Regions from separate parts of the Variovorax sp. UC74_104 genome, predicted to be linked through region 2. Evidence: riboswitches for the same ligand, from Rfam matches in the RefSeq annotation. Region 2 holds a riboswitch; the other holds the start of a gene.
What was found. A riboswitch is a leader RNA that binds a small molecule or an ion and turns the genes downstream of it on or off. The one in region 2 is predicted to bind glycine.
Positions count from the first base shown of each region.

Region 1 (15,411 bases), 3.0 Mb from region 2:
GCCATCCACCAGGCGGTGAGCACGAGCACGAGCCCCATTGCGCGGTTGAACCACAGCAGCCGCGAGCCCTTGGCCAGCCAGTCGCGCAGCATGGCGCCGACCAGCGCATAGGCGAAGTTGCTGACGAAGGCATAGGCCAGCATCACCGGCGCCACGATCGCGAAGCGGTGCAGCGCATCGGGCTGCCCGGCGATCCAGCCGGCCACCAGCGTGAGCGCCAGCAGCCAGGCCTTGATGTTCACGAACTGCAGCATCACGCCCTGGCCAAAGCCCACCGACAGGCTCTTGCCGTCGGCCCTGCCGAGCGTGGCGCTCCCGCTGAGCTTGTACGCGAGCCACAGCAAATAGCCGATGCCCAGCGCCTTGATGGCCAGCCGCAGCGAAGGCACCGCCACCACCAGCGCGCCGATGCCCGCGGCGCACAGCGCCAGCAGCAGCGTCCAGCCCACCGGCACCGCGACCACGAAGCGCATGGCGCGCGGCAGGCCGCCGTTGGCCGCCAAGGCGGTGGAAAGCGTGGTGTTGGGGCCGGGCGAGAAGCTCATCGCCGTGGCCAGCACCAGCAGCGCGGTGAATTCTTGCCAGTTCATGACACACACTCTAAACTTGAGACCATTACAGTTCCAGTACAGATGATCGAACAATCACCCAATCTGTATTGGTCACCCCTTCGACACAGAAGCCAGGGAAACCGGCACAGCCCGGACGACGCATGCTCACACGCACCTCCACACAGTCGCTGACGGGGCAGCTCGCCGACCGCCTGGCCGAGCGCATCCGCACCCGGCTGCTGCCGCCCGGCGCGCGCCTGCCCTCGGTGCGCGAATGCGCGCGGCAGCAGGGCGTGAGCCCGTACACCGTGGTCGCGGCCTATGACCAGCTGCTGGCGCAGGGGCTGGTCGAGGCCCGGCGGCAGCGCGGCTTCTACGTTCGCGACTCCGCCCCGGCGCAGGACGCCCGCTCGGCCAACGGCGCCGACTCCAACGGCGTGATGGGCGTGCCCGCCGCGATCGCGGTGCAGATGATGGCCTCGCGCGTGCCGGCCGACGCCAGCTCGCTGATCCGCAGCATGTTCCATCGCCCGAGCGACAAGCCGCAGCCGGGCATGGGCGTGTTCCCGCCCGACTGGATGGCCTCGACCTTCATGCCGACGGCCGTGCGGCGCATGACCAATACAGCCGCGCTGCAGGAGCTCTCTCTGCAGTACGGCGAGCCTGCCGGCGACATGAGCCTGCGGCGCAGCCTCTCGCAGAAGCTGGTGGGCATCAACGTGCCGGCCTCGCCCGACCAGATCGTGACCACCGTCGGCGCCACGCATGCGCTGGACATCGTGAGCCGCACGCTGCTGCGCGCGGGCGATCCGGTGATGGTCGAGGAGCCGGGCTGGGCGCTGGAGTTCGCGCGGCTGGAGGCGCTGGGCATGCGCATCCTGCCGGTGCCGCGCCGCGCCGACGGGCCCGACCTGGAAGTGATGGCGCAATATTGCAAGCTGCACAGCCCCAAGCTCTTCGTCAGCGTGAGCGTGCTGCACAACCCCACCGGCTACAGCCTCACGCCGGGCAGCGCGCACCGCGTGCTCAAGCTGGCCAACGAATACGACTTCCACATCGTCGAGGACGACACCTACAGCCACCTCGCGCCCGAGCACGCCACGCGGCTGAGCGCGCTCGACGGGCTGCAGCGCACCATCTACGTCAGCGGCTTCGCGAAGATCCTGGCGCCCAACTGGCGCATCGGCTTCCTGGCCGCGCCGCCCGACCTGAAGGAGCGGCTGCTCGAGACCAAGCTGCTGGCCACGCTGACCTCGCCCACGCTGTTCGAGCGGGCCTTGTCGTGGTGCATCGACCAGGGGCAGCTGCGCCGGCACTCCGAGCGCGTGCGCATCCGGCTCGACGGGGCGCGGGGGCGGGCGGTGAAGCTGGCCATGGCGCACGGCTGCACCTTCGCCTCGGAGCCGGCGGGACTCTTCGGCTGGGTCGATACCGGCGTGGACACCGACGCGCTCACGCAGCGCATGCTCGACCAGGGCTACCTGCTGGCGCCCGGGTCGCTTTTTCATGCCCGCCGGCCGCCGAGCACCATGATGCGGATCAACTTCGCGACCTCGCAGGACGCGGCTTTCTGGAAGGTGTTCAGCAAGGTGCGAAGCGAAGTCTGACGGACCCGAAAGGGCGCGAAAAGCCCGGAGGCTTGGAGTAAGCTGGCAGCACAAGAAAACCCATACCCAGCACCCAGGAGACCTCCCGCATGAGCACCGCCAGCAAGCCCTTCGACTTCAGCCAGTTCGTTCCCGGATTCGACTTCCTGAAGAACCTCGCCGGCGGCGCGGCGTCGGGGAGCGGTTCGATCCCGGGCATCGCGAGCTGGGTGGCGCCCACGCTGAGCGTGGAGGAGGTCGACAAGCGCATCCAGGAACTCAAGACCGTCCAGTACTGGCTCGAGCAGAACGGACATGCGCTCAAGGCCACCATCCAGGCGCTGGAGGTGCAGAAGATGACGCTGTCGACGCTGCGCGGCATGAACGTGCGCATGGAAGACATCGCCAGTGCATTCACCAGGCAGGCGGCCGCGATGGCCCCCGCGCCGGCACCTGCGGCGGCGGCAGCCCCGGAGCCCGAGCTCGAGGAGATCGAGGAAGAGGACGAGGCCCCTGAAGAAGAAGCACCGGCTCCCAGCAGGCCGCGCCGCAAGCCGGCCGCGGCCAAGGCTAAAGCCGGGTCGACCGATGGCGCGGGCGTGGTCGATCCGATGCAGTGGTGGGGTTCGCTCACCGAACAGTTCCAGCAGATCGCCAGCACGGCGCTGCAGGACGCGGCCCAGCTGAAGGTGCCGGCCATGGCCCAGCCGCTGGCCGACGCGGTCGGCTCGGTCATCGGCAGCAAGCCGGCGGCGGCCCGCAAGCCCGCCCCTGCCGCGAAGAAGGCTGCGGCACCGGCCGCGAAGAAGAAGGCGTCGACCGCCGCGCGCAAGCGAACCTCCGCGCGACGCTGACGTCATACACACATCCATTTCCTGAAGAACGGGTTGGCACGCATCATGAAGTTGTTTCCCTCCGGCCATGCCACCCATCCGCAATGGCGAATGGCGGCGGGCCTCGTGCTCGCCCAGCTGCGGGCGCAGATGGCGCTGCCCGACTACGCCTCCGCGCCCACGCTGGGGCTGCTCTACATCACCGACCACTACGCGAACGACGCGCAGGACATCCTCGACCACCTGAGCGCCGAACTGCCCGAGGTGACCGACTGGTCGGGCACCGTCGGCATCGGCGTGTCGGCCAACAACGCCGAGTATTTCGACGAACCCGGCATGACCCTGATGCTCTGCGCGCTGCCGAGCGACCAATACCGTGTGTTTTCCGGCGTCGCGCCGCTGGGCAATTCGGAGATGAGCGGCTTCGAGGCGCATACGGCGCTGGTGCACGCCGACCCCGCCACGCCCGACCTGGCCGAGCTGATCGGCGAGATGGCGGGGCGCACCGACACGGGCTACCTGTTCGGCGGGCTCTCGTCGGGACGCGGCGGCGCGCTGCAGTTCGCCGTCGGTGGGAACGGCAACATCCGCGGGCACGGCGCGGCGGGCGGCGTGTTCTCGGGCGGGCTTTCGGGCGTGGTCTTCGGCGAGGGCGTGCGGCTGGTGTCGCGCGTCACCCAGGGCTGCCAGCCGCTTCGCTCGGGCGCGGTGCGCGAACGCGAGATCACCGAGGCCGACGGCAACCTGCTGCTCAAGCTCGACGGCGAACCCGCCCTCGACGTACTGCTGGCCGACCTGCAGGTGTCGCTCGAACGCCCGCAGGAGGCCATCGACGCGGTGCGCAACACCCTCGTCGGCCTGGCCGATGCCGGCAGCGACGGCATCCGCCGCACCGGCGACCTGGGCGCCGACGTGCTCGTGCGCCACATCATCGGGCTCGACCCCACGCGGCGCGGCATCGCCATCGCCGACACCGCGGAAGCCGGCATGCGCCTGACCTTCTGCCGCCGCAACGCCCAGGCCGCGCGCGCCGACCTGATGCGCATCTGCGCGGAAATCCGCGAAGAACTCGAACCCGAGGAGCAGACGCTGGCCACAGCCCGTGCCGTGGCGGCAGGCGAGGCCGAAGCCGCGCCGCATCCGGCGCGACGCATCGCGGGGGCCGTGTACGTGAGCTGCTCCGGCCGCGGCGGCCCGCACTTCGGCGCGCCGGGCGCGGAGCTGCAGATCGTGCGCCACGCGCTGGGCGACGTGCCGCTGGTAGGTTTCTTCGCCGCGGGCGAGATCGCGCGGCACCATCTGTATGGGTATACCGGGGTGTTGACGGTTTTCAGGGCGCCCGATTGACTCGGGGCTGACGTAAAAAAGCGACGGGCGGGTTTCCGGTGAAAGCATGCGTCACTAGAATCCGCCCGCTTTCTTGAATCTCTGCTGCTGCAAGAAAGAGCCAACCGCGCATCGTCAGCGAGCGCGGGCGATCTCTTTCGCCTCTCCACGCAAAGTGCGACGAGGCAGGAAGCCGACACGGTTTCCCCAATGGAACAGCAGCCATGAGCGACCTTCGTTTCTCGAGACTCCAGCGTGCCTTTTCGCGCGCCGGCATCGCCGTCGACTACCGCGACGGCATCTACCACCTGCACCACGAGGCCTCGCAGGCCACGGTGCTCCTGCCGCCCAGCCTTCCTCTGGAAGAGAAGGCGGTGAACCAATTGCTGGCATTCGCCAGCGTGCGCTCGCCCGACGGCGAGAAGGGCGTGTGCAAGGCCTGCGCGACGCCCGACTTCCACCCGGGCTCCGTCGCGCCCGTCGGCAGCGTCGTCGCGACCGATCCCGATTTCGTCATTCCCGCGGCGGTGGGCACCGACATCAACTGCGGCATGCGGCTGCTGACCACCGGGCTCACGCTCGACCAGGTGGCTCCGCACAAGACGAGGCTGGTCGACCGGCTCACGCGCAGCCTGCTCGACAACGGCCGCGACGTGCCGGTGCACACGACGGCGTTCAGGGCGCTGTTCGACGTAGGCCCGTCGGCCTTCCTGGAGGTGGTGCGCAACGGCGGGCTGTGGTCTTCCTGCGACCGCGACCGGTTGCAGGCCGAGCTCGACGCCTGCATCGGCCTGGCGACATTCGGCGGCAGCGCGCGGCATGCTCCAGAGGCCTACACCGGCGTCCGCCACGAGGTGTTCCGCGACCCCTGCCTGGGCACGCCGGGAAGCGGCAACCATTTCGTGGAGCTGCAGGTGGTGGACCATGTGATGGACCGCCATGAAGCCTATCGCGCCGGCCTGAAAGCAGGGGACGTGGTCGTGATGATCCACAGCGGCTCGCGCGACATCGGGTTCCATGTGGGCGGCCGCTGGATGGACCGCGCCCGCGACGAATGGCCCAAGGGGCTGCGTCATCCGAAAAGCGGCCTCTATGGCCTGGCGGGCCCTCTGGCCGACGAATACCTGGAGGCCATGGGAGTTGCGGCGCGCTATGCATGGGCAAACCGGGTTGTCCTGGCCGAACTGGTGCGGAAGGATTTCGCCGAACTGCTCGGCGCTACGTCGTCGAAGCTGGTGGTGGACGTGCCGCACAACGTCGTGCTGCGGGAACACGGTATGAACATCCACCGCAAGGGAGCGACGCCGGCGAATGCGGGCGACCTGGCGCTGATCCCCGGCTCGATGGGCGACTACTCGTATCTGGCCTCCGGACTCGGACATGAAGACTGGCTCTGGTCATGCAGCCATGGCGCCGGCCGGCGGATGCGTCGGCAGCAGGTGCGCGCGATGCGGCCCGCGCCCGCCGACCACCAGGCCAGCTGGCAATGCGTGACCTTGCGCGAGGAGCGCCGGATCGAGGAGGCGCCGCAGGCCTACAAGCCCATCGGCGAGGTGATCGACGCGCAGGAGCGCGCCGGGCTGATCCATTGCGCGGTGCGGCTCCGGCCCTGGATCACGTTCAAGGCGTGATCCAGGAATTGCCGGCTCGTCAGCCCAGCGCGGGCTGCGGAACGCGCGGCTTGGGCGCCGGCATCCCCGTGAACGCGAAATCGACCTCCGGCTCCAGCCCGCTCACGATCCGCGCGATCGACTTGCCCGAGCCGCAGGCGTGCGTCCAGCCCAGGGTGCCGTGGCCCGAGTTGAGGAACAGGTTCGGCAGCTTGGTCTTGCCGATCAGCGGGACGTTGCTCGGCGTGGCCGGGCGCAAGCCGGTCCAGAACTGGGCCTGGGTGGTGTCGCCGGCGCCAGGGAAGAGCTCCTCGACGCGGCGCACGATGGCTTCGCAGCGCACGCGGTTCAGGTCGCGGTCGTAGCCGTTGAGCTCGGCCGTGCCGGCGATGCGCAGGCGGTCGCCCGAGGCCGAGGTGTAGCGCGAGAAGACGAGCTTGAATTCATCGTCGGTCAGCGAGACTTGGTGCGCCTTCGAGGCGTCCTTGACAGGCAGCGTCACCGAATAGCCCTTCGCAGGGTAGATCGGCAGCCGGATGCCCAGCGGCGCTGCGTACAGCGGGCTCAGCGAGCCCATCGCCAGCACGAAGGCGTCGCCGCGGATGCGCTGGAAGCGGCCTTCGCTGTCGGTGGCCTCGACGTGGTCGATGCTGCCGCCGGCTTCGCGCAGCGCGGTGACGGTGTGGCTCATCAGGAACTTGACGCCTGCGGCGGCGGCCAGCCCGACGAGTTCGCGGGCGAAGCGGTTGGCGTCGCCGGACTCGTCCTCGGCCGTGTAGGTGGCGCCGGCCAGCTTCGGGCGGATATGGGCGAGCGCGGGCTCGATCTTCACGGCCTCGTCGGCCGAGATGACCTGGCGCTCGCAGCCCAGGGCGCGCATCTGCTCGGCGGGCTCGAGGGCGCCGTCGAACTCCTTCTGCGTCGTGTAGAAGTGGAGGATGCCCTGGGTGCGCTGGTCGTAGCTGAGACCGGTGTCGCGGCGCAACTGTTGCAACATCGAGCGGCTGTATGTGCCCAGACGAACGATCTGCTCGATGTTGTGGCGGGTGCGCGCCGGCGTGCATTCGCGCAGGAACTGCAGGCCCCAGAGCCACTGGCGCATGTCGGCGCGCATGCGGAAGAGCAGCGGGGGCGTCTTCCTTGCCCAGCCATTGCAGCACCTTCAGCGGCGCGCTGGGGTTGGCCCAGGGTTCTGCATGGCTGACGGAGATCTGCCCGCCGTTGGCGAAGCTGGTTTCGGCGGCCGGGGTGGCCTGCCGGTCGATCACGGTCACTTCGTGGCCGAGTTGCTGGAGGTAGTAAGCCGAGGTCACGCCGAGCAGGCCGGCGCCGAGAACGATCACGCGCATTTCAAGTACCTTTGAGGTGCTGCGCTTGAACGGCGGGTGGGTGTGAACTATTTGATTAATAGTAAGCAACCGGACAACCGCTGTCCAAGTTGCCGCTCCCCCTGTCCTCGGTACCTGAGAGATTCATCCGTTGCGCCCTTGCAACGAATTTGCTCCTTCGGTGCGCCACGCATGGTGGCGACTCTCCAGACGGCGTTCTGATTTGATGCAGTACTGACCCCTTGCCGAAGTACCAAGACTTCGGTGGCCTACCTGAGCGTTTATGGGAGTTTGCGCCTTCGGTAGGGCCACCTAGGGTGGCCCACTCTCCTGCAGTATCGAGAATCATTGTAAACGCACCGACAGGCTGGCGGTAACGTCTTGTGTTTTTGCTCTTCGGCCCAATGGGATAATCGCGGGTTAAGGTTCATGGCCACAAGGCGATGACTTCCAACACTCAGGGGACCCCATGATCTTGGTTACCGGCGGCGCTGGCTTCATTGGCGCCAATTTCGTACTCGACTGGATCGCGAACAGCGACGAGCCCGTCGTGAACCTCGACAAGCTGACCTACGCCGGCAACCTCGAGACCCTCGCGTCGCTCAAGGGCAACCCGAAGCACATCTTCGTGCAGGGCGACATCGGCGACAGCGCCCTGATCGACCGCCTGCTCGCCGAGCACAGGCCCCGTGCCGTGGTGAACTTCGCCGCCGAGTCGCATGTGGACCGCTCGATCCACGGCCCCGAAGACTTCGTGCAGACCAACGTGCTCGGCACCTTCCGGCTGCTCGAATCGGTGCGCGGCTTCTGGAGCGTGCTGCCGGCCGACCAGAAGTCGGCCTTCCGCTTCCTGCACGTGTCGACCGACGAGGTCTACGGCTCGCTCTCCAAGACCGACCCGGCCTTCACCGAGGAGAACAAGTACGAGCCCAACAGCCCGTATTCGGCCAGCAAGGCCGCCAGCGACCACCTCGTGCGCGCCTGGCACCACACCTACGGCCTGCCGGTGCTGACCACCAACTGCTCCAACAACTACGGCCCGTTCCACTTCCCCGAGAAGCTGATCCCCCTGATGATCGTCAACGCGCTGGCCGGCAAGAACCTGCCCGTGTACGGCGACGGCATGCAGGTGCGCGACTGGCTCTACGTGAAGGACCACTGCAGCGCCATCCGCCGTGTGCTCGAAGCCGGCAAGCTCGGCGAGACCTACAACGTGGGCGGCTGGAACGAGAAGCCCAACATCGAGATCGTCAACACCGTGTGCGCCCTGCTCGACGAACTGCGCCCCCGCGCCGACGGCAAGCCGTACAAGGAACAGATCACCTACGTCACCGACCGTCCCGGCCACGACCGCCGCTACGCCATCGACGCGCGCAAGCTCGAGCGCGAACTCGGCTGGAAGCCCGCCGAAACCTTCGACACCGGCATCCGCAAGACGGTCGAGTGGTACCTCGCGAACAGCGAATGGGTACGCAACGTGCAAAGCGGCGCGTACCGCGAGTGGGTCGAGAAGCAGTACGACGCGAAGGCCGCGGCATGAAGCTGCTGCTGCTGGGCAAGGGCGGACAGGTCGGCTGGGAACTGCAGCGCAGCCTGGCGCCGCTCGGTGAACTGGTCGCGCTCGACTTCGACAGCACCGATTTCCACGCCGACTTCAGCCGGCCCGAAGAGCTCGCCGACACGGTGCTCAAGGTGCGTCCCGACGTGATCGTCAATGCCGCGGCGCATACCGCCGTCGACAAGGCCGAGAGCGAACCCGAGTTCGCGCGCAAGCTCAACGCCACCTCGCCCGGCGTCGTGGCCGAAGCGGCCCAGAAGATCGGCGCGCTGATGGTGCATTACTCGACCGACTACGTCTTCGACGGCAGCGGCACCACGCCGTGGAAGGAAGACGACGCGACCGGCCCGCTCAGCGTCTACGGCAGCACCAAGCTCGAAGGCGAGCAACTGGTGGCCCGGCACTGCGCCAGGCACCTGATCTTTCGCACCAGTTGGGTGTATGCCGCGCGCGGCGGCAACTTCGCCAAGACCATGCTGCGGCTGGCCAAGGAGCGCGACAAGCTGACCGTCATCGACGACCAGTTCGGTGCACCCACCGGCGCGGAACTGCTGGCCGACGTGACGGCGCACGCCATCCGCGCGACGCTGCAGGATCCATCCAAGGTCGGCCTCTATCACGCGATCGCCGGCGGCGAGACGACGTGGTACGGCTACGCGCGCTTCGTGCTCGAAATGGCGCAGCAGGCAGGCGTCGAACTCAAGGCCGGCCCCGATGCCGTCGAGGCCGTGCCGACCAGCGCATTCCCGACGCCGGCGAAGCGGCCGCACAACTCGCGCCTCGACACCAGCAAGCTTCAGACCACGTTTGGACTGCGCCTGCCGCCTTGGCAGGAAGGCGTCGCGCGCATGCTGCGCGAAATCCTTTGAAGAATCCCACGAGAAGAGAAAGCATGACCAAGACGACGCAACGCAAGGGCATCATCCTGGCCGGCGGTTCGGGCACGCGCCTGCATCCCGCGACCCTGGCGATCAGCAAACAGCTGCTGCCGGTGTACGACAAGCCGATGATCTACTACCCGCTCAGCACGCTCATGCTGGGTGGCATGCGCGACATCCTGATCATCAGTACCCCGCAGGACACGCCGCGCTTCCAGCAGCTGCTGGGGGACGGCAGCCAGTGGGGCATCAACCTGCAGTACGAGGTACAGGCCAGTCCGGACGGGCTCGCGCAGGCGTTCATCATCGGGGACAAATTCGTAGGAAATTCGGAGAGCGCGCTGGTGCTGGGGGACAACATTTTCTATGGCCACGACTTCGTGCACCTGCTGGCCGATGCCGATGCGAAGGCTTCCGGTGCCACAGTGTTCGCCTATCACGTGCAGGACCCAGAGCGCTACGGCGTCGTGGCGTTCGATGACAAGGGTAAGGCGAGCAGCATCGAAGAAAAGCCGCTGAAGCCCAAGAGCAGCTATGCGGTCACCGGTCTCTACTTCTATGACAACCAGGTAGTGGATATCGCCAAATCTGTGAAGCCGAGCGCGCGAGGCGAACTGGAGATCACTGCCGTGAATCAAGCGTATCTGGATCGCGATCAACTGAACGTGCAGATCATGCAGCGGGGCTATGCGTGGCTGGACACGGGCACGCACGAGAGCTTGCTAGAGGCAGGGCAGTTCATTGCCACGCTAGAGCATCGTCAGGGGCTGAAGATAGCTTGCCCCGAAGAGATTGCGTGGCGTCACGGCTTCATTGATAAGGAGCAGCTTGCGCGCTTGGCCGCGCCCCTGCAAAAGAATGCCTACGGCAAATATCTCAACCGGTTGCTCGTCGAAGACCGTTCATTCTGAACCCGATTTCTAAGTATCTTTTAAAAAAACACGACTCATGCACTCATCCACTCAAGACCTCACGGGGCAAAAGTACCTTGTAACCGGCGCTGGCGGATTCATCGGGAGCCACCTCGTGGAGGCGCTGGTCCGAGCGGGAGCCGAAGTGACTGCGATGGTTCGCTATGGATCTGCCTCAAGTTGGGGCAATCTTGAATTTGTTTCGGACGACGTGAAAGGTGAGTTTCGCGTTGTAGCGGGCAATATCGACGATGGTGATTTCGTCATGCATGCAATGCAGGGCATCGATGTCGTCTGCCATCTGGCGGCCCTTATCGCGATTCCGTACTCCTATGTTGCGCCGCGCAGCTACGTGCGCACCAACGTCGAAGGTACGCTGAACGTCGTGGAGGCTGCGCGCCGGCTCTCGGTGCGCCGCGTGGTCCATACGAGCACCTCCGAGGTGTACGGCACTGCGATCCGCGTGCCGATCGACGAAGAACATCCACTGCAGGGCCAGTCGCCCTACTCGGCCTCCAAGATCGGCGCAGACAAGATTGCCGAGAGCTACTACCGCTCGTTCGATACCGGCGTAGTGACATTGCGTCCGTTTAACACGTTCGGTCCGCGGCAGTCTGCACGAGCGTTCATTCCGACCATCATTTCTCAGGCATTGACGCAGGATGTGATCAAGCTTGGCTCGCTGACACCCGAACGCGACATGACTTTCGTGACGGACACTGTCGCCGGTTTCGTCGCTGCCTCGGTGACACCTGGAGTCGAAGGGCGCACGATCAACCTCGGTACGGGCTCGACCTTCACCATCGGGCATTTTGCTGAGCGCATCCTGAAGCTGATGGGCGTGGAGAAAGAGATCGTTACCGACTCTGCTCGCATGCGTCCTGACAAGAGCGAGGTTCTCAAGCTCGTGTCCGATAACTCGCTGGCCGCCAAATTGATGGGATGGTCGCCGCAGGTTGATCTGGACGAAGGATTGCGCCAGAGCATCGAATTCATCCGTCGCAATATTCACCTCTACCGTCCCACGGTCTACACCGTCTAAGGGAGCACACATCATGAAAGCAGTCGTCATGGCCGGCGGCAAGGGCACGCGCCTTCAGCCGTTCACCGCCTCGTTTCCTAAGCCTCTCATGCCGCTGGGAGATATGCCGGTATTGGAGCTTTTACTAAGACAGCTTCGCGGCGCAGGTGTCGATGAGGTCATTCTCGCCGTCAACCACTTGCATCACTTAATCCGGGCATTTTGTGGCGACGGTTCTCGGTTCGGGCTGAAGATTGACTACAGCTTGGAAGATAGCCCGCTAGGCACGGCTGGCCCGCTCGGAGCGCTGATTGACAAGGTCGGCGAAAACTTCATAGTCACTAATGGTGATCTGCTGACGACGTTCGATATTAAGCAATTGATCCGCACCCACGCTGATCGTCGATCGGACGCGACCATCTGCGTTTACGAGCGGGAAGTCAAAATCGATTTCGGGCTTATCCAGGTTGACGGCGAGATGAATCTCCAGGGCTACCTTGAAAAACCGATGAGCAAGCATCTGGTGAGCATGGGCCTGTACATGCTAAATCGTGACGCCGTGAAACCATACGTGAGCGAAGGAGTGCATCTCGACATGCCGGATCTGCTGCTCAAGTTGAATGCTGCCGGCAAGAAGGTGCGATGTCATTTGCAGCCCGAAAGTTTCTGGCTCGATATTGGTCGTCCTGACGATTATTCGACGGCGCAGAAGCTTTTTGAAGAGCGTCGCGCGCTTTTCCTTCCAGACTGAGCAATGCGTGTTCTTGTTACCGGAGCCAGTGGGTTTGTTGGACGGGCAGTAACAAGCGTCCTGAACTCTCGCGGATTTGATGCGATAGGAGTTAGCAGAATCGCGAGATCGAGTCTCGTAGGGGAGTCGATGCGCGTGCTGTCCGATCCGAGCGATGTGATCGAGGTTCGTGACCTGCTGTTGTCTGTTAATCCGCAGATCGTCATGCATTTAGCTGGCGTTTCCACAGCGTCGTCGAATCGGGCGCTTTACGACGCCAACGTTGTTTTTGCCGCAAATCTGATGGATGTGGCGTTGACCATGGCTAATCAGCCGCGCGTACTTCTTGCAGGCAGTGCTGCTGAGTATGGCCCTGTTCCTACCGAGCTGCTCCCTGTTCGCGAAGACTTCGCCTGCCGCCCCAAATACGCCATACGGCGTGAGCAAATTAGCGCAGACGAACCATGCTTTCATCGCCGCTGAGCGTGGGCTGTCGCTAGTTGTTGCGCGGCTTTTCAATCCAATCGGGCCTGGTATGCCCAAGTCGCTGGCACTTGGGAACTTTGCACATCAGATCGCACAAATGGATGTTCGCGGTGACGTACTCACCACCGGAGATCTTGACGTGGTGCGGGACTTTATGGACGTGCGCATTGCAGCTGAATTGCTCGTTGAATTGGCGCTTAAAGGCACATCACACCTAGAGGTGGTGAATGTATGCACTGGCAGCGGCCGACGCTTGCTCGACTTGACGGGCAGGTTGATTGAGATCTCAGGCGTGCCTGTCAGATTGCAGAGGGACGATGCTCGGCGCGGCAACAGCAATGTGCGTGCTTTTGTGGGCGACCCTTCTAAGTTGAAATCGATGGGCCTAGATCCGGATGGTTCTGATATGGATGCCGTTCTAACAGCGATCCTGCAGGACGCGCGCGATGAAATTCGCGCGATTTGAAATACTATTTTTGGCACTCGACCTTAGCTGCGGTGGGGCAGCTTCCTTACGTTGTCCTATGGACAAACATAAACATGATCTGCAACGCCTGTTCCGGTAAAGAGTTCAAACATTTCGCCATTCGAGGCGATGGCATGGAGATTCAGCAATGCGCCTTCTGCGGGCTGGGAGTCGTTGCACAACTGCCCGAGAGCACAGAAGAGTATTACGACGACAACTACTACGTTGACGGTGGAAACAGCGGGTACGAGGACTACAGCTTCATGGCCGAGCATGGGTTGGGCTGGGCTGCTGCACTGGTGAAACTGTTGTGCTCGAGGGGCAAGATTCTGGACATCGGTTGCGCAGATGGCTACTTGCTCAACAAGTTCAATACCGAATTTGAGAAGTTTGGCATCGAAGTCAATGCTAAAGCTGCCCGGCAGGCGCAGGAGAAAGGTATCCAGCTTCTGGGCAACGATTTGCTCGAGCCGCAACTAGTTCAAAAGCACCGGTCTGAGTTTGATGCAATCACGTCCATCGCGGTGTTTGAGCACCTGCTTGATTTTCGGGGCGGGGTCCAAGCTTCAGTCGAGATGCTGAAAGACGATGGATTCTTGCTCTTCGAAGTTCCTGTGATGTCGCCTGGAGGTAACAACGTTGCATGGATGCAGAGTTCGTTTGAGCACATCTACTACCCGACCGAGGGATCGATTCGCTATATCGTTGAGGCTCAACTCGGCTGCCACTTGGCTGGAGCGGAGGTTCCAATCAAAGACTACGCCTCGACTTACGTTGGCATTGTCACCAAGACTAAGCAGCAGGCAGCAAGGGTCAGCGAAATCTTTGGTCGGGTTATGTCGGCTGACTTCACAACCGCGGAGTTGGATCAACTAAGGGCCTCGACTCATCTTCACGTATTGCACGCAGGGCAGGCGACGGAAGAATCCGTGCGTGCACTCGCGCGTCTCGACGCCAAAGACCTATCTGTACCGCTGTTCGCGCGCGTCGCTCAGCTCTGGTCGTTCGACCTTAGAAGAATCCAGGCAGGTCATTGGCAGCCTGTAAGTTTTGGGGCGGCAACTCGTGAGGCTCTGCGGCTGAAAGCCGAGATGGAGATCATTCTTTCGGATGCACGCCTCAATGCTGCTCAGGCTACTGAGGCTGTGAATTTCGAAATTCGGCGAAATGCAACTCTCGTGAGTGAAGTGGGAGCGCTGCGCAGAAAGTTGTCGACGGAGGAAGCCAAGACCGCAGCGATGGAAACCCGCGCGTTGGCGATTGCGCAACAGCTCGAAGCCATTCAGCGTTCAACCGCGTGGCGCGTGACGGGGCCGCTGCGCCGTTGGGCTGGCCGGAATCCAAAGGCAGCGAGACGTGTCAAGCAACTAGCAAAGCTGGTGTGGTGGACCTTGCGAGGCACTATCCTTAGCCATGTACGGGAGTTCAGGCGTCGCCGCACCTTGTCAAATGGGGCAGTTGAGCTTGTCAAGAATCTCGACATCTCCAAGCACGCCGCATCAGCGGTTCGTCTGCATCCGGTGGCGGGCGTAGTCGCCGGCGCAGTGGCGCCGCCCAGTGGCTTGGCTTGGCCTGAGGATCGACCTCTTGTAACGATCGTGATCCCTTGCTTCAACTATGGTCATCTTGCCGGTGATGCCATACGGTCCGTCGAGGCACAGACTTTTACGTCCATCGAAATCATCGTCGTTGAAGGGGGCTCAAGTTCTGCCGAGTCCCGGCAACAGTTAGTGGAAGCGGTCAAGAAAGCTTCCTCAAAGGTGCGACTACTGTTCCAGGATCAGCCATACAGGGCGGGAGCTAATCGAAATTTTGGGATCAGCCACGCAAGGGGGAGGTACATCTGCTGTCTAGATGCAGACGACCGCATCGCTCCAACGTACATCGAGAAAGCCGTCTTTATGCTCGAGCACTCGGGCTACGACGTAGTCTCGCCAGGGCTTCAATTTTTTGGTAACAAATCAGAGGTTTGGACGCCTCACGAACGCCCAACCTTGGACATGCTGCTCGACGGCAACAACGCACTCACCTGCGCCGTCTATAGCAGGGAATATTGGCAACGAGCTGGGGGATACCGTGATTCTGACCCGACAACCGGCCACGTTCACGAAGACTGGCTGTTTTGGG
Region 1 covers NZ_CP171978.1:1,601,397-1,616,807, forward strand. Annotated here, with positions in the region: gene ACHMXA_RS07505 (LysE family translocator) at 1-590, opposite strand, end outside; gene ACHMXA_RS07510 (PLP-dependent aminotransferase family protein) at 713-2,158, shown strand; gene ACHMXA_RS07515 (PhaM family polyhydroxyalkanoate granule multifunctional regulatory protein) at 2,248-2,991, shown strand; gene ACHMXA_RS07520 (FIST C-terminal domain-containing protein) at 3,037-4,317, shown strand; gene ACHMXA_RS07525 (RtcB family protein) at 4,521-5,927, shown strand; partial or broken gene ACHMXA_RS07530 (D-amino acid dehydrogenase) at 5,947-7,255, opposite strand; glycine riboswitch at 7,347-7,454, opposite strand; glycine riboswitch at 7,487-7,577, opposite strand; gene rfbB (dTDP-glucose 4,6-dehydratase) at 7,704-8,774, shown strand; gene rfbD (dTDP-4-dehydrorhamnose reductase) at 8,771-9,661, shown strand; gene rfbA (glucose-1-phosphate thymidylyltransferase RfbA) at 9,685-10,581, shown strand; gene ACHMXA_RS07550 (GDP-mannose 4,6-dehydratase) at 10,619-11,623, shown strand; gene ACHMXA_RS07555 (NDP-sugar synthase) at 11,637-12,353, shown strand; partial or broken gene ACHMXA_RS07560 (NAD-dependent epimerase/dehydratase family protein) at 12,357-13,284, shown strand; gene ACHMXA_RS07565 (glycosyltransferase) at 13,359-15,411, shown strand, end outside.
Region 1: another riboswitch for glycine. It lies ahead of ACHMXA_RS07530 (D-amino acid dehydrogenase); the one in region 2 lies ahead of gcvT (glycine cleavage system aminomethyltransferase GcvT).

Region 2 (15,411 bases):
TCGCCCAGCTCGAGAAAGACGGCATGAAGGTCACGCGCACGGTCGACGGCGCCGCCTTCCGCGAGGCGCTGAAGCCGGCGTACGTGAGCTACGCCAAGGAATTCGGCGCGGACAACATCAAGAAGATCACGGACGTCAAGTAACGCCCGCTCCGCCGGTCTTCCGGCAACGCGCCCGGTCCGCCACAGTGCGCCGGGCGCTTCGTTTTTTCTTCTCTCCCGAAACAACAGAGAACAACTCAAAGTGCAAGCCTTCGAGCGCTACTTTCTCGCCGCCAACCGCTGGGCGCTGATTCTTCTGCTGGCCGCCATGTCGGTCATCATCTTCACCAACGTCGTGCTGCGCTACACCACCAGCCAATCGCTCGAATGGGCCGAGGAGGTGTCGCGCCACATGATGATCTGGCTCACTTTCCTGGGCGCCGGCCCGGTGCTGCGCTACGGCGGGCACATCGCGGTCGAGAACCTTCAGGACGCGCTGCCCCGCTCCGCCGCGGTGGCGCTGCGCATCGTGGTGGCCGGGCTGCTCTTCGCCTTCTTCGGCTTCATGGTGTGGTACGGCTGGCTCTACATGCAGCGCACGATGTTCCAGCTCACGGCCGTCACGCAGATTCCGTTCGCCTACATCTACAGCGCGATGCTGTTCGGCGGCGTGCTGCTCGTCGTGCACTGGCTGCTGGTGGTGCGCGGCTACGTGCTGAACCGCGAGTTCGCGTCCGACGCGCACTTCGACGCCAACGCCTCGGCGTCGCTGTAAGGAGGAACGACCATGGATGCCAGCATCGTTCTGATCGTCTCCGCCTGCATTTTCCTGGCCATCGGCGTGCCCGTGGCCTTCGCGCTGGGCTTGTCCACCGTCACCACGCTGATCCTCGCGGAAAACTATCCGCTGATGGTGCTGCTGAAGGAAACCTTCACCGGCATCGACAGCTTTCCGCTGATGGCGGTGCCCTTCTTCATCCTGGCGGCCGAGCTAATGAGCGGCGGCTCGCTCACCGAGGTGCTGCTGCGCTTCGCGGGCCAATTCGTGGGCCACCGGCGCGGCGGGCTCGGCTACACCAACGTGGTGTCGCTGACCTTCTTCTCGGGCATCTCGGGCTCGGCGCTGGCCGACGCGGCGGGGCCGGGGTCGATGCTCATCAGGATGATGGACAAGGCCGGCTACGACCGCTCGTACGCGGCGGCGCTCACCGCCTCGACCGCGATCGTGGGGCCGATCATCCCGCCCTCGATCATCATGATCATCTACGCGCTGCAGGACGAGACGGTCTCGGTCGGCACGCTGTTCGCGGCGGGCATCCTCCCGGGCATCCTGATCGCGGTGGCGATGTGCCTGGTGAACTACCACGTCTCGAAGAAGCGCAACTACAAGGGCGATGGGCAGACGCCGCCGCTGCGCGAGATCCTGGTGACGACGTGGAAGGCGATTCCCGCGATCCTGCTGCCGGTGGTCATCCTGGGCGGCATGCGCGCGGGCTGGTTCACGCCCACAGAAGCCTCGGTGGTGGCGGTGTTCTACGCGCTGGTGTGCGGCAAGTTCGTCTACCGCACGCTCGAATGGAAGGCGCTGCCGGACATTCTTTCGCGCTCCGCCCTGCTCTCGGCCTCGGTGCTGATCATCATCGGCCTGTCGGCGTCGTTCGCGTGGGTCCTGACCATCGAGGGCATTCCGCAGCAGATGGCCGAGTGGCTGATCGGCATGAACCTCTCGCCGTGGATGTTCCTGATCATCGTCAACATCTTCCTGCTGCTCTTCGGCATCTTCATCGAGCCGCTGCCGGGCGTGATGGTGCTGGCGCCGATCCTCGCGCCGGTGGCGGTGAAGCTGGGCGTGGACCCGGTGCACTTCGCGATGATCGTGATCTTCAACCTCACGCTCGGCATGATCACGCCGCCGGTGGGCGGGCTGCTCTTCGTGACATGCAACGTGTCGAAGGTGCCGATGACGGCGCTGGTGAAGGAGCTGGTGCCCTTCCTGTGGGCACACGGCGCGGTACTGCTGATTTTGACTTTCGTGCCGGCGCTGAGCACCTGGCTGCCGCACACGCTAGGGTTCAAGTAGCGAAGCCGTTCATCCGGGCCGGTGCAGGTACTGGCTCGGCGGCACGCCCAAGGTGCGCCGGAACATCGCGGTGAAGGCGCTCGGGCTCTCGTAGCCGTGGGCCAGCGCCACCTCCAGGATCGACGCGCCCGCTGCCAGCCGGGGCAGGCTCAGCAGCAGCCTCGCCTGCCGGCACCACGCACCGAAGTTCATGCCCGTCTCGCGCTGGAACAGGCGCGCGAGCGTGCGGGTGTTCATGTGCAGGCGCTGCGCCCAGTCGTCCAGCGCGGCGGGCAGCGAAGGATCGCGCACCAGTTCCTCGCACAGCGCGGCCAGCCGGGCGTGGCGTGGCATCGGCACGTGCAGCGAAAGCGCGGGTGCGGCCTCGATCTCGTCGAGGATCAGCTCCATCACGCGCTCGTCGCGGCCGCCCGGCGCGTAGTCCAGCGGCAGCGACACGGCCGTGACGATCAGCTCCCGCAGCAGCGCGCCGACGTGGATCACGCGGCACTCGCTGCCCAGGTCGGCACGTGTGCCGGGCTCGACGAACACGGTGCGCATGCGCACCTCGCCGGCCATGCGGATCTCGTGCTCCATGCCGCCGGGCACCCACACGCCGCGACCGGTCGGCACCACCCAGCTTCCGGCCGCCGCGCTCACCAGCATCACGCCCGAGATCGCGTGGATGAGCTGCCCGCGCCGGTGCGTGTGCGGCGGAATGAAGGCGTCGCCGGCAGGGTCGGTCGCGAGCACCGCGACGGCGCGCGGGGTCGATTCGCCCTGCTCCGGGCGGAGGTTGATCGCTTTGTCCATTTCTCGACGATGCTTGCCAATTCGTAGCAGGAACATCTTCTCACGGCTTCCTACGATGCTTTTTTCCACTCCTACAGCAAACGAAAGAAGCATCCGTCATGAACAAGCGCCGACTCGGGCTGCTCACCGGCACCCATGCCGTCAACGACCTCTACCAGGGCCTCGTGCCCGCCCTGCTGCCCTTCATGGTGCTGGAGCGCGGCTATAGCTACACGGCAGTCAGCGGCCTGATGCTGGCGGCCACGGGTCTGTCGAGCGTGGTGCAGCCGCTGTTCGGCCTGTACGCCGACCGGCATCCGCGCAGCTGGCTGGTGCCCACGGGCTTCCTGGTGGCCGCGCTGGGCGTGGTGCTGGCGGGGCTGAGCCAGAGCTACCTGCTGACCTGGATCGCGATGGCGCTGTGCGGCCTGGGCATCGCGGCCTACCACCCGCCGGCCACGGTGGCTGCGCGCGCGGCTGGCGGCGGCTCGCAGAAAGCGATGAGCGTGTTCTCGGTGGGCGGCACCATCGGCGCCTCGTTCGCGCCGGTGCTGGCGGCCACGGCCGTGGGCGGCGGCAGCCTGTCGCGCAGCTACCTGCTGGGCGCGCCGGCGCTGGCGATGGGCGTGGTGTGGTTCGTCGTGAGCGCGCGGCGCGGTGCGGCCTCGGGCAGCGCGGCCGCGGCGGCACGCAAGGCCGGCGACCACCTGATGAAGCCGCACAACGACTGGCACGCCTTCGGGCTGCTGGTGGCAACCATCGTGGGCTGGTCGATTCCGTACGTCACGGTGATGTCGATGCTGTCGCTGCGCATCACGCGCGACCTGCACGGCTCGGCCTTCCAGGGCGCGGCGGCGCTTACCGCGTTCACGGCGGCGGGCGCGGTCGGCACGCTGCTCGGTGGGTGGCTGGGCGATCGCATCGGGCGCATGGGCACGATCCGCGCGGGCTACCTCTTCGCGCTGCCCTCGCTCGCGGGCATCGTGCTCGCGCCGAGCGCCGGCTGGGCGCTGGCCTGCACCGGGCTCTTCGGCCTGTGCATGTTCCTGCCCTTCGCGGCACAGGTGACGCTCGCGCAGGACTACCTTCCGCGCAACCCGGCCACCGCCAGCGGCATCGCGCTGGGGCTGGCGCTGTCGGTGGGCGGGCTGGTGTCGCCGCTCTTCGGCATGCTGTCGGACGCGCGCGGCCTCGGCGTGACGCTGACGGCGGTGCTCTGCGTGCTGTGCGCCGCGGCGGTGATGGCGCTGCGCCTGCGCAACCGGACGCCGCAGGCCTTGCCGGCCGAAGCCGAGGGGGCTGCCGCCTGAACACGGGTTCCCCGGGGGGCCAGTCGGCTTCACGCATGTTCGCTGCCAGAATCGGGCGAGAACCGACAAGGAGGGGACTGCGCCATGAATCGATTCCGGAGTTGCCTGATGGGAGGCGCCATGGGCGGCGCATTGCTGGCACCGGCCGCCTTCGGCGCCCCGCCCGCGGCGCCGGCCACACAGGCAGCCCCCGCACCGGTGGCGCCCGCGCCGGCAGATCCCGCCGCCGGCATCCGCGAAGTCGAAGCCGCCGTGCGCGCCTGGGCAGCAGCCTGGTCCGCTCGGGACGTGGCGCGCTACCTGGCGGCCTACGCACCCGACTTCGCCCCGCCGCGCGGCCAGGACCGCAAGGCCTGGGAGGCCGACCGCCGCGCGCGCATCGAGGACAAGGCCGTCATCAACGTGGGCATCGAAAGCCTCGTCATCAGTGTCCAGGGGCAATCGGCCAGCGCCACCTTCGAGCAGACCTACAGCGCCGACAAATTCCGCGAGAAAGGCCGCAAGACGCTGGAGCTGCAGCGCGTTGGCAACCGCTGGCTCATACGCAAGGAAAGCGCCGGCTGAAGGGCCGCCACGCAATTGCCCCTGTAAGGCGAACGGTTCATGGAGATGTCACTACTTGCAACGATGCTGCAGCCTTCGTTTCCCCAAAGCTGTGGCTGCCATGTTTCCCACCAAGACCGACAAGGCGCGCAACGAACTCCAGGGCGGACAGCGCACGCTCACCCAGCGCGAACGCGCCCTGCTGCTGATGGCCGACGGCCGGCGCTCCCTGACCGACTTCAGTCCCCTCTTCCCCAACCGCGACGAAGCCGAGCGGACGATCCAGGCGCTGATCGACAAGGGCTACCTGCAGGGCACGAAGGCCGCGGCGGCGGAAGCCGAGCCCCCCGCGCAGCCCGCGCCCTCGCCCATTCCCGCCGCCGAGCCGATCCAGGTCGCCACCTCCGCCGACACCTTCGACGGCAAGCGTTCGCTGGCGACAACGCGCATGTTCCTCTTCGACATCTGCGAGCGCATGTTCGTGCGCCGCGACCCGAAGTTCGCGCTGCAGATGCGCGACGCCCTGCGCGAGGCGCGCGACCGCGAGGCCATGCTGACCATCGCCGCGCTGATGCTCACCGAGATCGAGAAGACCGCCGGCGTGGAGCGCGCCGAGTCGCTGCGAGAGCGCATCGACCGGCTGCTGCCGCCGGCCGAAGTGATTCACTGAGGACCTCGATGGGGGCGGCCGTCGCCCCAGCCTGTGACACCATCGCCGGGTGAATTCCCCGCCTCCCGTCTCCACCTCGTTGTCCGCACGCCTTCGCGGCTGGGCCAGGCGCCTCAAGCGCGATGGCGTCACGCTCTGGTTCGCCTGCCGGCACGCCGCCACGCCGTGGTACGCCAAGGCGCTCGGCATGTTCGTGGTGGCCTATGCGCTCAGCCCGATCGACCTGATTCCCGACTTCGTTCCAGTGCTCGGCTACGTCGACGACGTGCTGCTGCTGCCGGGGCTGATCTGGCTCACGATCCGGCTGATTCCGGCGCCGGTGCTCGCCGAATGCCGCGAGCGGGCCGATGCCTGGATGCAAAGCTCGGGCTCCAGGCCGACCAGCCGCTGGGGCGCCGCACTGGTCGTGGCCGTGTGGATCGCCGCGGTCGCGGGGGCGTGGTACCTGTGGGCACGTTGAGGGCGGCAGGACAAATCCGCCGGCCGGGCTGCCCGATCAACTACACTCGCCCGGGTCAGGAGAGAGCCCCGCAAGCCGGGGCCGCCGAAGGCGCAGGGGGCTATTTCCCCCGAACGCTCAGGCAAAAGGACTGACGAGGCGCCGGTGAAAACCGGCGTTTCCTTGCTGGAGAGAGGCCGCCGCCACCAACCGAGGCAGCGGCCCACCGAAGGAGCAAACCCCGATCGTGGGGCGAATCTCTCAGGTAAAGCGGACAGCAGGGGTGGCCCATGGCTTGCGTCATGGATTTCGACTGCCCCTTTGGAGTGCCCCGTGGCCGCTTCCTCCGCATCCGCTACCGAACTTCTCAAGACGCCGCTGTACGACCTCCACCTGGAGTTGGGCGCCCGCATGGTGCCCTTCGCCGGCTATTCGATGCCGGTCCAGTACCCCGCCGGCCTGATGGCCGAACACAAGCACACGCGCGACGCAGCCGGCCTGTTCGACATCTCACACATGGGCCAGCTGCGCCTGGTCGGCCCCGACGCCGCTGCCGCCTTCGAGACCCTGATGCCCGTCGACGTGATCGACCTGCCCGCCGGCAAGCAGCGCTACGGCCTGCTGCTGAACGACGAGGGCGGCATCCTCGACGACCTGATGTTCTTCAACGAGGGCAACGGCTCGATCTTCGTGATCGTCAACGGCGCCTGCAAGGTGGCCGACATCGCCCACATCCAGCAGAAGATCGGCTCGCGCTGCGAGGTGCGCCCCCTGCCCGACCACGCGCTGCTCGCGCTGCAGGGCCCGCAGGCCGCGGCCACGCTGGCGCGGCTGTCGCCCGGCATCGAGCGCTTCGTGTTCATGACCGGCGGCTCGGTGCAGATCGGCGGCATCCCGGCCTTCGTCACCCGCAGCGGCTACACCGGCGAAGACGGCTTCGAGATCTCGGTGGCCGCATCCGACGCCGAACGCCTCGCCCGCCTGCTGCTGGCCCAGCCCGAGGTCAAGCCCATCGGCCTGGGCGCGCGCAATTCGCTGCGGCTCGAAGCGGGCCTTTGCCTCTACGGCAACGACATCGACACCACCACCACGCCCGTCGAGGCCTCGCTCAACTGGGCGATGCAGAAGGTGCGCCGTACCGGTGGCGCGCGCGAAGGCGGCTTTCCGGGCGCCGCGAAGATCCTCGCGCAGCTCGCCGCAGCCACCGCAGGCGCGGCCGGCCACACCGACCACGACACGCTGAAGCGCAAGCGCGTGGGCCTCGTGGCGCTGGAGCGCATTCCGGTGCGCGACGGCACGGTGCTGCAGTCCTTCGAAGGCCAGGACATCGGCCTCGTCACCAGCGGCCTGCTCGGCCCCACGGCCGACCGCTGCATCGCCATGGGCTACGTGGCCACCGCCTTCGCCGAGCCCGGCACGCGCGTGCAGGCCATCGTGCGCGGCAAGCCGGTGCCGATGGAAGTGTCGACCATGCCCTTCGTGCCCACCCGCTACTACCGCGGCTGACCGGCTAGGCTCTGCACCCCCGATCCATTTTTTCCACGAGGAGTTTTTCCACCATGAGCATCAAGTACACCAAGGACCACGAATGGGTGTCGGCCGAAGGCGACGCGGCCACCGTCGGCATCACCGTGCACGCGCAGGACGCGCTGGGCGACGTGGTGTTCGTCGACCTGCCCGAAGTCGGCAAGACCTTCGCCCAGGGCGAAGTCGCCGGTGTCGTCGAATCGGTGAAGGCCGCCGCCGACGTGTTCATGCCCGTCTCGGGCGAGATCACCGAAGTGAACGAAGCGCTGCGCGCCGACCCGTCGCTGGCCAACAGCGACCCGCTGGCCGCCGGCTGGTTCTTCAAGGTCAAGCTGAGCGATCCGGCGCAGCTCGACGCGCTGCTGGACGCGGCCAGCTACGACAAGTTCGCCGCCGAATCCTGATGCGCTGCTGAAAGCCGGCGACCGGGTACGGGTGACGCGAGGATTTCTCGTCATCCGGATCCGGCTCCCGCTCCCGTATTCCTCTCTTGCCCCATCCCATCGCCATGTCAAGCCACGCCCTCCCCCCCCTGCAAGAACTCGAGAACGCCGAAGAATTCATTGCCCGCCACATCGGCATCGATGCGGCGGACGAGGCGCGCATGCTGCCGGCGATCGGGTCGGAAACGCGCGCGGAGCTCATCGACGGCATCGTGCCCGCGGCCATCCGCCGCTCGAAGCCCATGCGCCTGCCCGCGCCGGTGACCGAAGCCGACGCGCTGGCCGAGCTGAAGGCGATGGCGTCGAAGAACAAGGTGTTCCGCAACTTCATCGGCCAGGGCTATTACGGCAACCACACGCCGGGCGTGATCCTGCGCAACATCCTCGAAGAATCCCGCCTGGTACACCGCCTACACGCCCTACCAGGCCGAGATCTCGCAGGGCCGCATGGAAGCCCTGCTCAATTTCCAGACGATGGTGTGCGACCTCACGGGCATGGCCATCGCCAATGCATCGATGCTCGACGAAGCCACGGCCGCCGCCGAGGCCATGACGCTCGCCAAGCGCAGCGTGAAGAGCAAGAGCAACGTGTTCCTGGTGTCGGGCGACTGCCACCCGCAGACCATCGAAGTGATCAAGACGCGCGCCGCGCCGCTGGGCATCGAGGTCAAGGTGAGCACCGTGTCGGAAACACTGCCGCACCTGATGGTGAGCGGCGCCTTCTTCGGCGTGCTCGCGCAATACCCCGCCACCACCGGCCACGTGCACGACCTGCGCCCGCTCGCGGGCCATGCGCACCAGTGCGACGCGGCCTTCATCGTCGCGGCCGACCTGCTGGCGTTGACGCTGCTCGCGCCTCCGGGCGAATGGGGCGCCGACATCGTCTGCGGCACCACGCAGCGCTTCGGCATGCCGCTTTGCAACGGCGGCCCGCACGCCGCCTACCTGGCCTGCCGCGACGAGTTCAAGCGCTCGCTGCCGGGCCGCCTTGTGGGCGTGAGCGTCGACACGCACGGCCAGCCGGCCTACCGCCTCGCGCTGCAGACGCGCGAGCAGCACATCCGCCGCGAGAAAGCCACTTCCAACATCTGTACCGCGCAGGTGCTGCCGGCCGTGGTGGCCAGCATGTACGCCGTGTACCACGGGCCCGACGGCCTCACCCGCATCGCGCAGCGCGTGGCCGCGCTCACCGCCGTGCTGGCCAAGGGCCTCGCGCAGATGGGCCGCGAGCCGGTGAACGCCACCGCCTTCGACTCGCTGACCATCCGCACCGGCGAAGACACGCAGGCGATCATCGAGCGCGCACTGGCCGCCGGCGTCAACCTGCGCCAGCGCCTGCAGCAGCACCTGGGCATCTCGCTGGACGAGACCAGCACGCGCGCCGACGTCGAAACGCTGTGGGCCCTGTTCGCGCCCGCCGGCACGCAGGCGCCGCGCTTCGACGACCTCTCGGGCAGCACCGTGCCGCTGATCCCCGAAGACCTGCGCCGCACCAGCGCATTCCTCACGCACCCGGTGTTCAACACCCACAAGAGCGAGACGGCGATGCTGCGCTACATCCGCAGCCTGTCGGACAAGGATCTGGCGCTCGACCGCAGCATGATCCCGCTGGGCAGCTGCACCATGAAGCTCAACGCGACCAGCGAGATGATCCCCATCACCTGGCCCGAGTTCGCCAACATCCACCCCTTCGCGCCGGCCGACCAGCTGCAGGGCTACGCCCAGCTCGACGCCCAGCTGCGCGCCTGGCTGTGCGAGGCGACCGGCTACGCGGGCATCAGCCTGCAGCCCAATGCGGGCTCGCAGGGCGAGTACGCGGGCCTGCTGGCCATCAAGTCCTTCCATGAGGCCAAGGGCCAGGGCCATCGCAACATCTGCTTGATCCCCTCTTCCGCGCACGGCACCAACCCGGCCAGCGCGCAGATGGTGGGCCTGCAGGTGGTGGTGACGGCCTGCGACGCGCAGGGCAACGTCGACATCGACGACCTCAAGCGCGCCTGCGAGAAGCACAGCGCCAACTTGGCCGCGGTGATGATCACCTACCCCAGCACCCACGGCGTGTTCGAGACCCGCGTGAAGGAGCTGTGCGAGCTGGTGCATGCGCACGGCGGTCGCGTGTACGTGGACGGCGCCAACATGAACGCGCTGGTCGGCGTGGCCGCGCCGGGCGAGTTCGGCGGCGACGTGAGCCACCTGAACCTGCACAAGACCTTCTGCATCCCGCACGGCGGCGGCGGGCCGGGCGTCGGCCCCGTCTGCGTGGTCGAAGACCTCGTGCCCTACCTGCCGGGCCATGCCACGGCCGGCGTACCTTCCAACGGCGTGGGCGCGGTGTCGGCCGCGCCGCTGGGCAATGCGGCGGTGCTGCCGATCAGCTGGATGTACTGCCGCATGATGGGCGCCAAGGGCCTGCAGGCCGCGACGGAGACGGCCATCCTGAGCGCCAACTACATCAGCGCGCGCCTGAAGGACCACTACCCCACGCTGTACGCCAGCCCCAACGGACACGTCGCGCACGAGTGCATCCTGGACCTGCGCCCTCTGAAGGACACCAGCGGCGTCACCGCCGAGGACGTGGCCAAGCGCCTGATCGACTACGGCTTCCACGCGCCCACGCTGAGCTTCCCCGTGCCCGGCACGCTGATGGTGGAACCCACCGAGAGCGAGCCGCTGGCCGAGCTCGACCGATTCATCGACGCGATGATCGCCATCCGCGGCGAGATCCGCCGCATCGAGGAAGGCGTCTGGCCGAAGGAAGACAACCCGCTCAAGCACGCGCCGCACACGGCCGCGAGCCTGCTGGGCAGCGAGTGGAGCCACCCGTACTCGCGCGAACTCGGCGCCTTCCCGCTGGCCGCGCTCAAGAACGCCAAGTACTGGCCGCCCGTTGGCCGCGTCGACAACGTCTACGGCGACCGCAACCTGTTCTGCAGCTGCGTGCCGGTGAGCGAGTACAGCGAGGAAGCCGAAGAGGCCTGAACGGGAAGGAGGCCGCGAAGGCGCGACCTTCTACGGTGAGGGTTCGCGGCGGTAGGCCGCCCACTTCACCGTCAGGATGTCAGCGGCGATCTTCGCGGCGTTGACGCCCGCATAGGCTTCGGACGGGTCGAACTGGAAGGCCTCCCGGTACCGGTTGATCTGCGCGTAGTCCGGGTCGATGGTCATCGGGCCCATCAGCTCGGCGGGGTCGGTGCCCGCCGGAAGCGCGAGGAATTTCTCCGAGTCGGTGGCACTCTGGTAGAGGTCGACGCTCATCAGATTCATACGGTTGTCCTCCGGAGCTTGGTTTCGGCAACCAAGCCTCCGCGACAACCGCGGGGCATGCAATCGGTGTGCGCCTACACGGCGCGCCGGAAGAACGCCCGCAGCCTCAGGGCCAGTGTCGGGGCTGCTGTCAGTCAGGGCTGCTTCTTCTTCACCACGTCCCCCGTGGCGATCTGCTCGCGGAAGGCGCGCATGCTGGCCTTCACCTTGCGCTCGTTCTCCAGCCCCATGCGCACCATGATCTTCTGCCCCGCGGACATTGCTTCCAGTTGCGGATCGGCGTACTCGTAGCGCACCCACGGTCGCTGGGACGGGACGTCGCCCTTCACCTCGACCAGCCGCACCTGCACCGGACCGGCGGGCTCGGGCGCCTGCAGCAGGTGGTCGATCACGGCGACGAGCCTGTCGTTGAAGTAGCGCCCCGGGTAGCCCAGTTCTTCATACGCATGCTGGAAGAGCGGATAGAGCCGGGCATAGGCCTTGGCCGCCTTCGCCGGATCGACGGACCCGGCAAACAGCACCATGGCGTTGTAGCGCGCCGCGTTGTTGGCGGCAATGACCTGCTTGTCGCCCTGCCCCGAGGTGATGAAGCGCTGCTTGGTCTGCTGCACCGGCCATGCGCTCGCTGGCGCCTGCTCGCGCGCGAGGTTGTCGACCGTTGCCACGAAGCGGCGCACGATGCCGTCGAACTGCAGGAAGTCGGCCACGTTCTTGCTGCCGAACAGGTCGACCAGGGCCTTCATCACGCGCGTGTCGGCGTCGGTGGCGTTCGCGAGCCCCGCGTCGGGCACCGCGATCCCGTCCATCGGGTTTCGCGGTTCCAGGGATTGGGGTGCGGGCGCGGGTGCCGGCGGGGGTGGCGCTCCGTCGTTCGGCGCCGCGGCCACCGGCGTGGCTTCGGGGGCCTGCTGCTGCTGGTACCAGCGCCAGCCGAAGAACGCGGCCGCGAGCAGCACGAGCACGGCGACGACGATGCTTCCTATGGGCGTTTCGCGGCGAGGCCTGAACTCGGGGGTGTCGTGGGTGTCGCTGTCTTGCATGAGGGCGTTTCCTTGTGCGGTGATGTCGTCAGGAAGGCGAGCAGCTGGCTATGGTGCACCAGATCAGGTCGCAGCCGGACCACGTCGTCGTAACGCCCTGTGACGCAGCGGTCACGCGGAAGTTCAGTCAGCTCATTCCGGCGCGCTCAGCGACTGCAGCCACGCCAGCGTGGCCTGCAGCTCCGCCGGGCGGATCTCGTGCGCGCCCGGAAAGTCCGTGCCCGACAGCGCCAGCGGCAGCGTGCGCGCCAGCTCACGCGTGGCCTGTGCGGCGCTCGGCGGAATCACGTTGTCGGCGCTGCCATGGCTCACCCACAGCGCCTTGCCCTCGAAAGCCTCGGGCGGCGCGATGTGCGGCACCACCTGCGGCAGCAGCCGGCTGTGCCACACCAATGCGGCACGCACGCTTTCAGGCTTGGTCAGCAGCAGCGACAACGCCATGATGCCGCCCTGGCTGAAGCCGCCGACCACGATGCGCTGCGCCGGCACGCCGAGCTGCTGCGAGGCCGAGGCGATCATCTCGCCCACGAGGAAGCGGCTTTCGCGCTCCTGCTCTTCGTCGATGCGGCGCTCGCCGCCGGGCAGCACGTCGAACTCGAACCACGCGTACGAGTCGGGCGACAGCACGTACGGCGCGCGCAGGCTCAGCACGTGGAACTGAGGAGGCAGCATGCGCGCCAGGCCGAACAGGTCCTGCTCGTTGCTGCCCACGCCGTGCATCAGCACCAGCAGCCACGGCTCGCGGACATCGGGTTGTGCGCCTTGCGCGAGGAACTTCAAGGGCAAATGCAGTTGCTGGGTCATTGGCCTTCTTCTTTCTTTCGTTCGTTCTTTTCTTTTTTGTTCAGCGAAACCCTCGCGCCAGTTCGCGCGTGAGTTCGGCTGCAGGAATCTCGCGGCAGCCGGTCGCGTTCTGCCCCGACCACAGCGGGGAGAAATCGCCGCTGCCCTGTGCCTCGGCCTTGGCGCGCAGCGGCGCGATGGCGGAGGTGGCCAGCGGAAACTCCGGCGCCGCCGCGCCGATGGGACCGAGATCGCGCATCACGCGGTTCACGATGCCGCGCGCCGGCCGGCCGGTGAAGAGGTTGGTGAGCGCCGTGTGCCTCGCGGCCTTGCCCTTGAGCGCCGCGCGATGGATCGCGCTGGTGGTCGCCTCGGGCGTCAGCATGTAGGCCGTGCCGATCTGCACGCCCGCCGCGCCCATCGCCATGGCCGCGGCCACGCCGTTCGCATCCGCGATGCCGCCGGCCGCGATCACCGGCACCTTGACCGCATGCACGAGCTGCGGCAGCAGCGCGAAGGTGCCCAGCTGCCGCGTCAGGTCGTGCGACAGGAAGTGGCCGCGATGCCCGCCGGCCTCCAGCCCTTGCGCGATGACGGCGTCCACGCCGCGCGCCTCGAGCCACTGCGCCTCTTCCACCGTGGTGGCCGAGGCCAGCACCTTCGCGCCCCAGCCGTGCACCCGCGCCATCAGCGCCTCGGGCGGCAACCCGAAATGAAAGCTGACCACCGGCGGCTTGAACTCCGCCAGCAGGTCGGCCACCTCGGCACTGAACGGGTTGCGGCCCGGGCCGGCGGGAATGCCCGCCGCATCGATGCCGTACTCGGCGTAGTACGGCGCCAGCGCGGCGCGCCAGGTCGCCTCGCGCTCAGGGCTGGGCTCGGGCGGCGTATGGCAGAAGAAGTTGACGTTGTAGGGCTTGCCGGTGCCCGCGCGGATGGCGGCGATTTCGCTGCGCAGGGCATCGGTGCTCAGCATCGCTGCCGGAAGCGAACCGAGCCCGCCTGCGTTGCTGACCGCGATGGCCATCGCGCTGCCCTGGATGCCGGCCATCGGGGCCTGGATGAGGGGGATTTCCGTGCCGAGGAGTTGTTGCAGCGTGGTCATTCGGAGGCGCTCCTTTTGTCGAATGCCGGTGATTCTCCGGCCAAGCCGGAGGTCGCCGCGGCAACAGGGTCATCGCCCCGCGTCACCGATCGCCCGGAGAGCCTCGCGTGGGGGACCGTTCAGACCGTGCAGCGATCCGGACACGGCGCGGCGCCGGCAGCTGCCGTCGATATCGAGCCGCTACACCGTCAGCATCTCGGCGGCCATCAATCGCAGGTTCTGCACAGCCGCCCCCGCGGCGCCTTTGCCCAGGTTGTCCAGAACCGCGCCCAGCACGATCTGACCTGTGCGTTCATTCCACGCAACGGCCAGACTCAGATCGTTCGAGCCGTTGTGGACCTGCGGGTCCAGCTCTGTCATCGGAATGGCAGACGACATCGGCAGCACGTGAACGTGCGCCGCATCGCGGTATCGCTGCGCAAGGCATTCGTGGATGCGCGTACCCGAGACATCGGATGGAAGCATTCGCGCGTGCAATCCGATGGTGAGCACGATGCCCTGCCGGTAGCTGCCATAGGCCGGCACGAAGATGGGGCGCTCCGTCAGGCCGGCGTAGGTCTCTATTTCCGGCACATGCTTGTGCTCGAGTGCAAGGCCGTAAACCTTCAAGGAATGCGCTCCAGTCCCGGCCTCGTGCGCTTCCGCCCCCGCCCTGCCCTGACCGGAATAGCCCGAGACGGCATGAATGACAAGCGGATAGTCAGCAGGCAGGAGGCCGGCATCCCTCAACGGCCGCAGCAGGGCAACCGCAGCAGTGGGATAGCAGCCCGGATTCGTGACCCGTGCTGCCGAGGCAATGCGTTTGCCTTGCCGTGCATCGAGTTCGGGCAGGCCGTAGACCCAGCCCGGGCTGGTGCGGTGAGCCGAACTGGCGTCGATCACGCGCACCGAGGGGTTCTCGATCATCGCCACCGCGTCGCGCGCCGCTGCATCGGGCAGGCAAAGGATGGCGATGTCGCACTCGTTGAGAGCGGCCCGTCGGGCGGCCGCGTCCTTGCGCAGGTTTGCCGGCAATGTGCGGATGCGAAATTCCCCACCCCGGAGCCGGTTCTGCAGGTCAAGGCCGGTGGTGCCCTGATCGCCGTCGATGAAGATGCTGAGGTTCATGGAGCGCGATCGTAGGCATCCGGCCTCGATGGCTCCAGCTAAATATATGGAACCCAGGATTAAGAAAAGTTAAATTTGCGCCATGCGAGAACTGAGCCTCGATCATCTGCGCACCCTTGTCGCCATTGCCGACCTTGGCTCCCTGGCCAACGCCGCGCGCGCCCTTCACCTGGCGGCCCCCACGGTCACCGTCCAGATCGCTGAACTGGAGTCGCGCCTGGGCGGCCAGTTGCTCGTTCGTGGACGGGGGCCCGCGCAGGCAACCGCCCTGGGAGAACGGTTCATTGCGCGTGCCCGCAGGCTGCTCGCCGACGCGGACGAAGCAGTGGAGGACGTCAAACGCCAACT
Region 2 covers NZ_CP171978.1:4,625,418-4,640,828, forward strand. Annotated here, with positions in the region: gene ACHMXA_RS21735 (TRAP transporter substrate-binding protein) at 1-143, shown strand, start outside; gene ACHMXA_RS21740 (TRAP transporter small permease) at 244-756, shown strand; gene ACHMXA_RS21745 (TRAP transporter large permease) at 769-2,061, shown strand; gene ACHMXA_RS21750 (helix-turn-helix domain-containing protein) at 2,071-2,853, opposite strand; gene ACHMXA_RS21755 (MFS transporter) at 2,952-4,142, shown strand; gene ACHMXA_RS21760 (DUF4440 domain-containing protein) at 4,227-4,706, shown strand; gene ACHMXA_RS21765 (hypothetical protein) at 4,807-5,355, shown strand; gene ACHMXA_RS21770 (YkvA family protein) at 5,405-5,815, shown strand; glycine riboswitch at 5,862-5,958, shown strand; glycine riboswitch at 5,971-6,082, shown strand; gene gcvT (glycine cleavage system aminomethyltransferase GcvT) at 6,128-7,300, shown strand; gene gcvH (glycine cleavage system protein GcvH) at 7,354-7,725, shown strand; partial or broken gene gcvP (aminomethyl-transferring glycine dehydrogenase) at 7,830-10,743, shown strand; gene ACHMXA_RS21790 (hypothetical protein) at 10,774-11,028, opposite strand; gene ACHMXA_RS21795 (DUF3014 domain-containing protein) at 11,163-12,068, opposite strand; gene ACHMXA_RS21800 (alpha/beta hydrolase) at 12,201-12,872, opposite strand; gene ACHMXA_RS21805 (nitronate monooxygenase family protein) at 12,913-13,956, opposite strand; gene argC (N-acetyl-gamma-glutamyl-phosphate reductase) at 14,137-15,063, opposite strand; gene ACHMXA_RS21815 (LysR family transcriptional regulator) at 15,146-15,411, shown strand, end outside.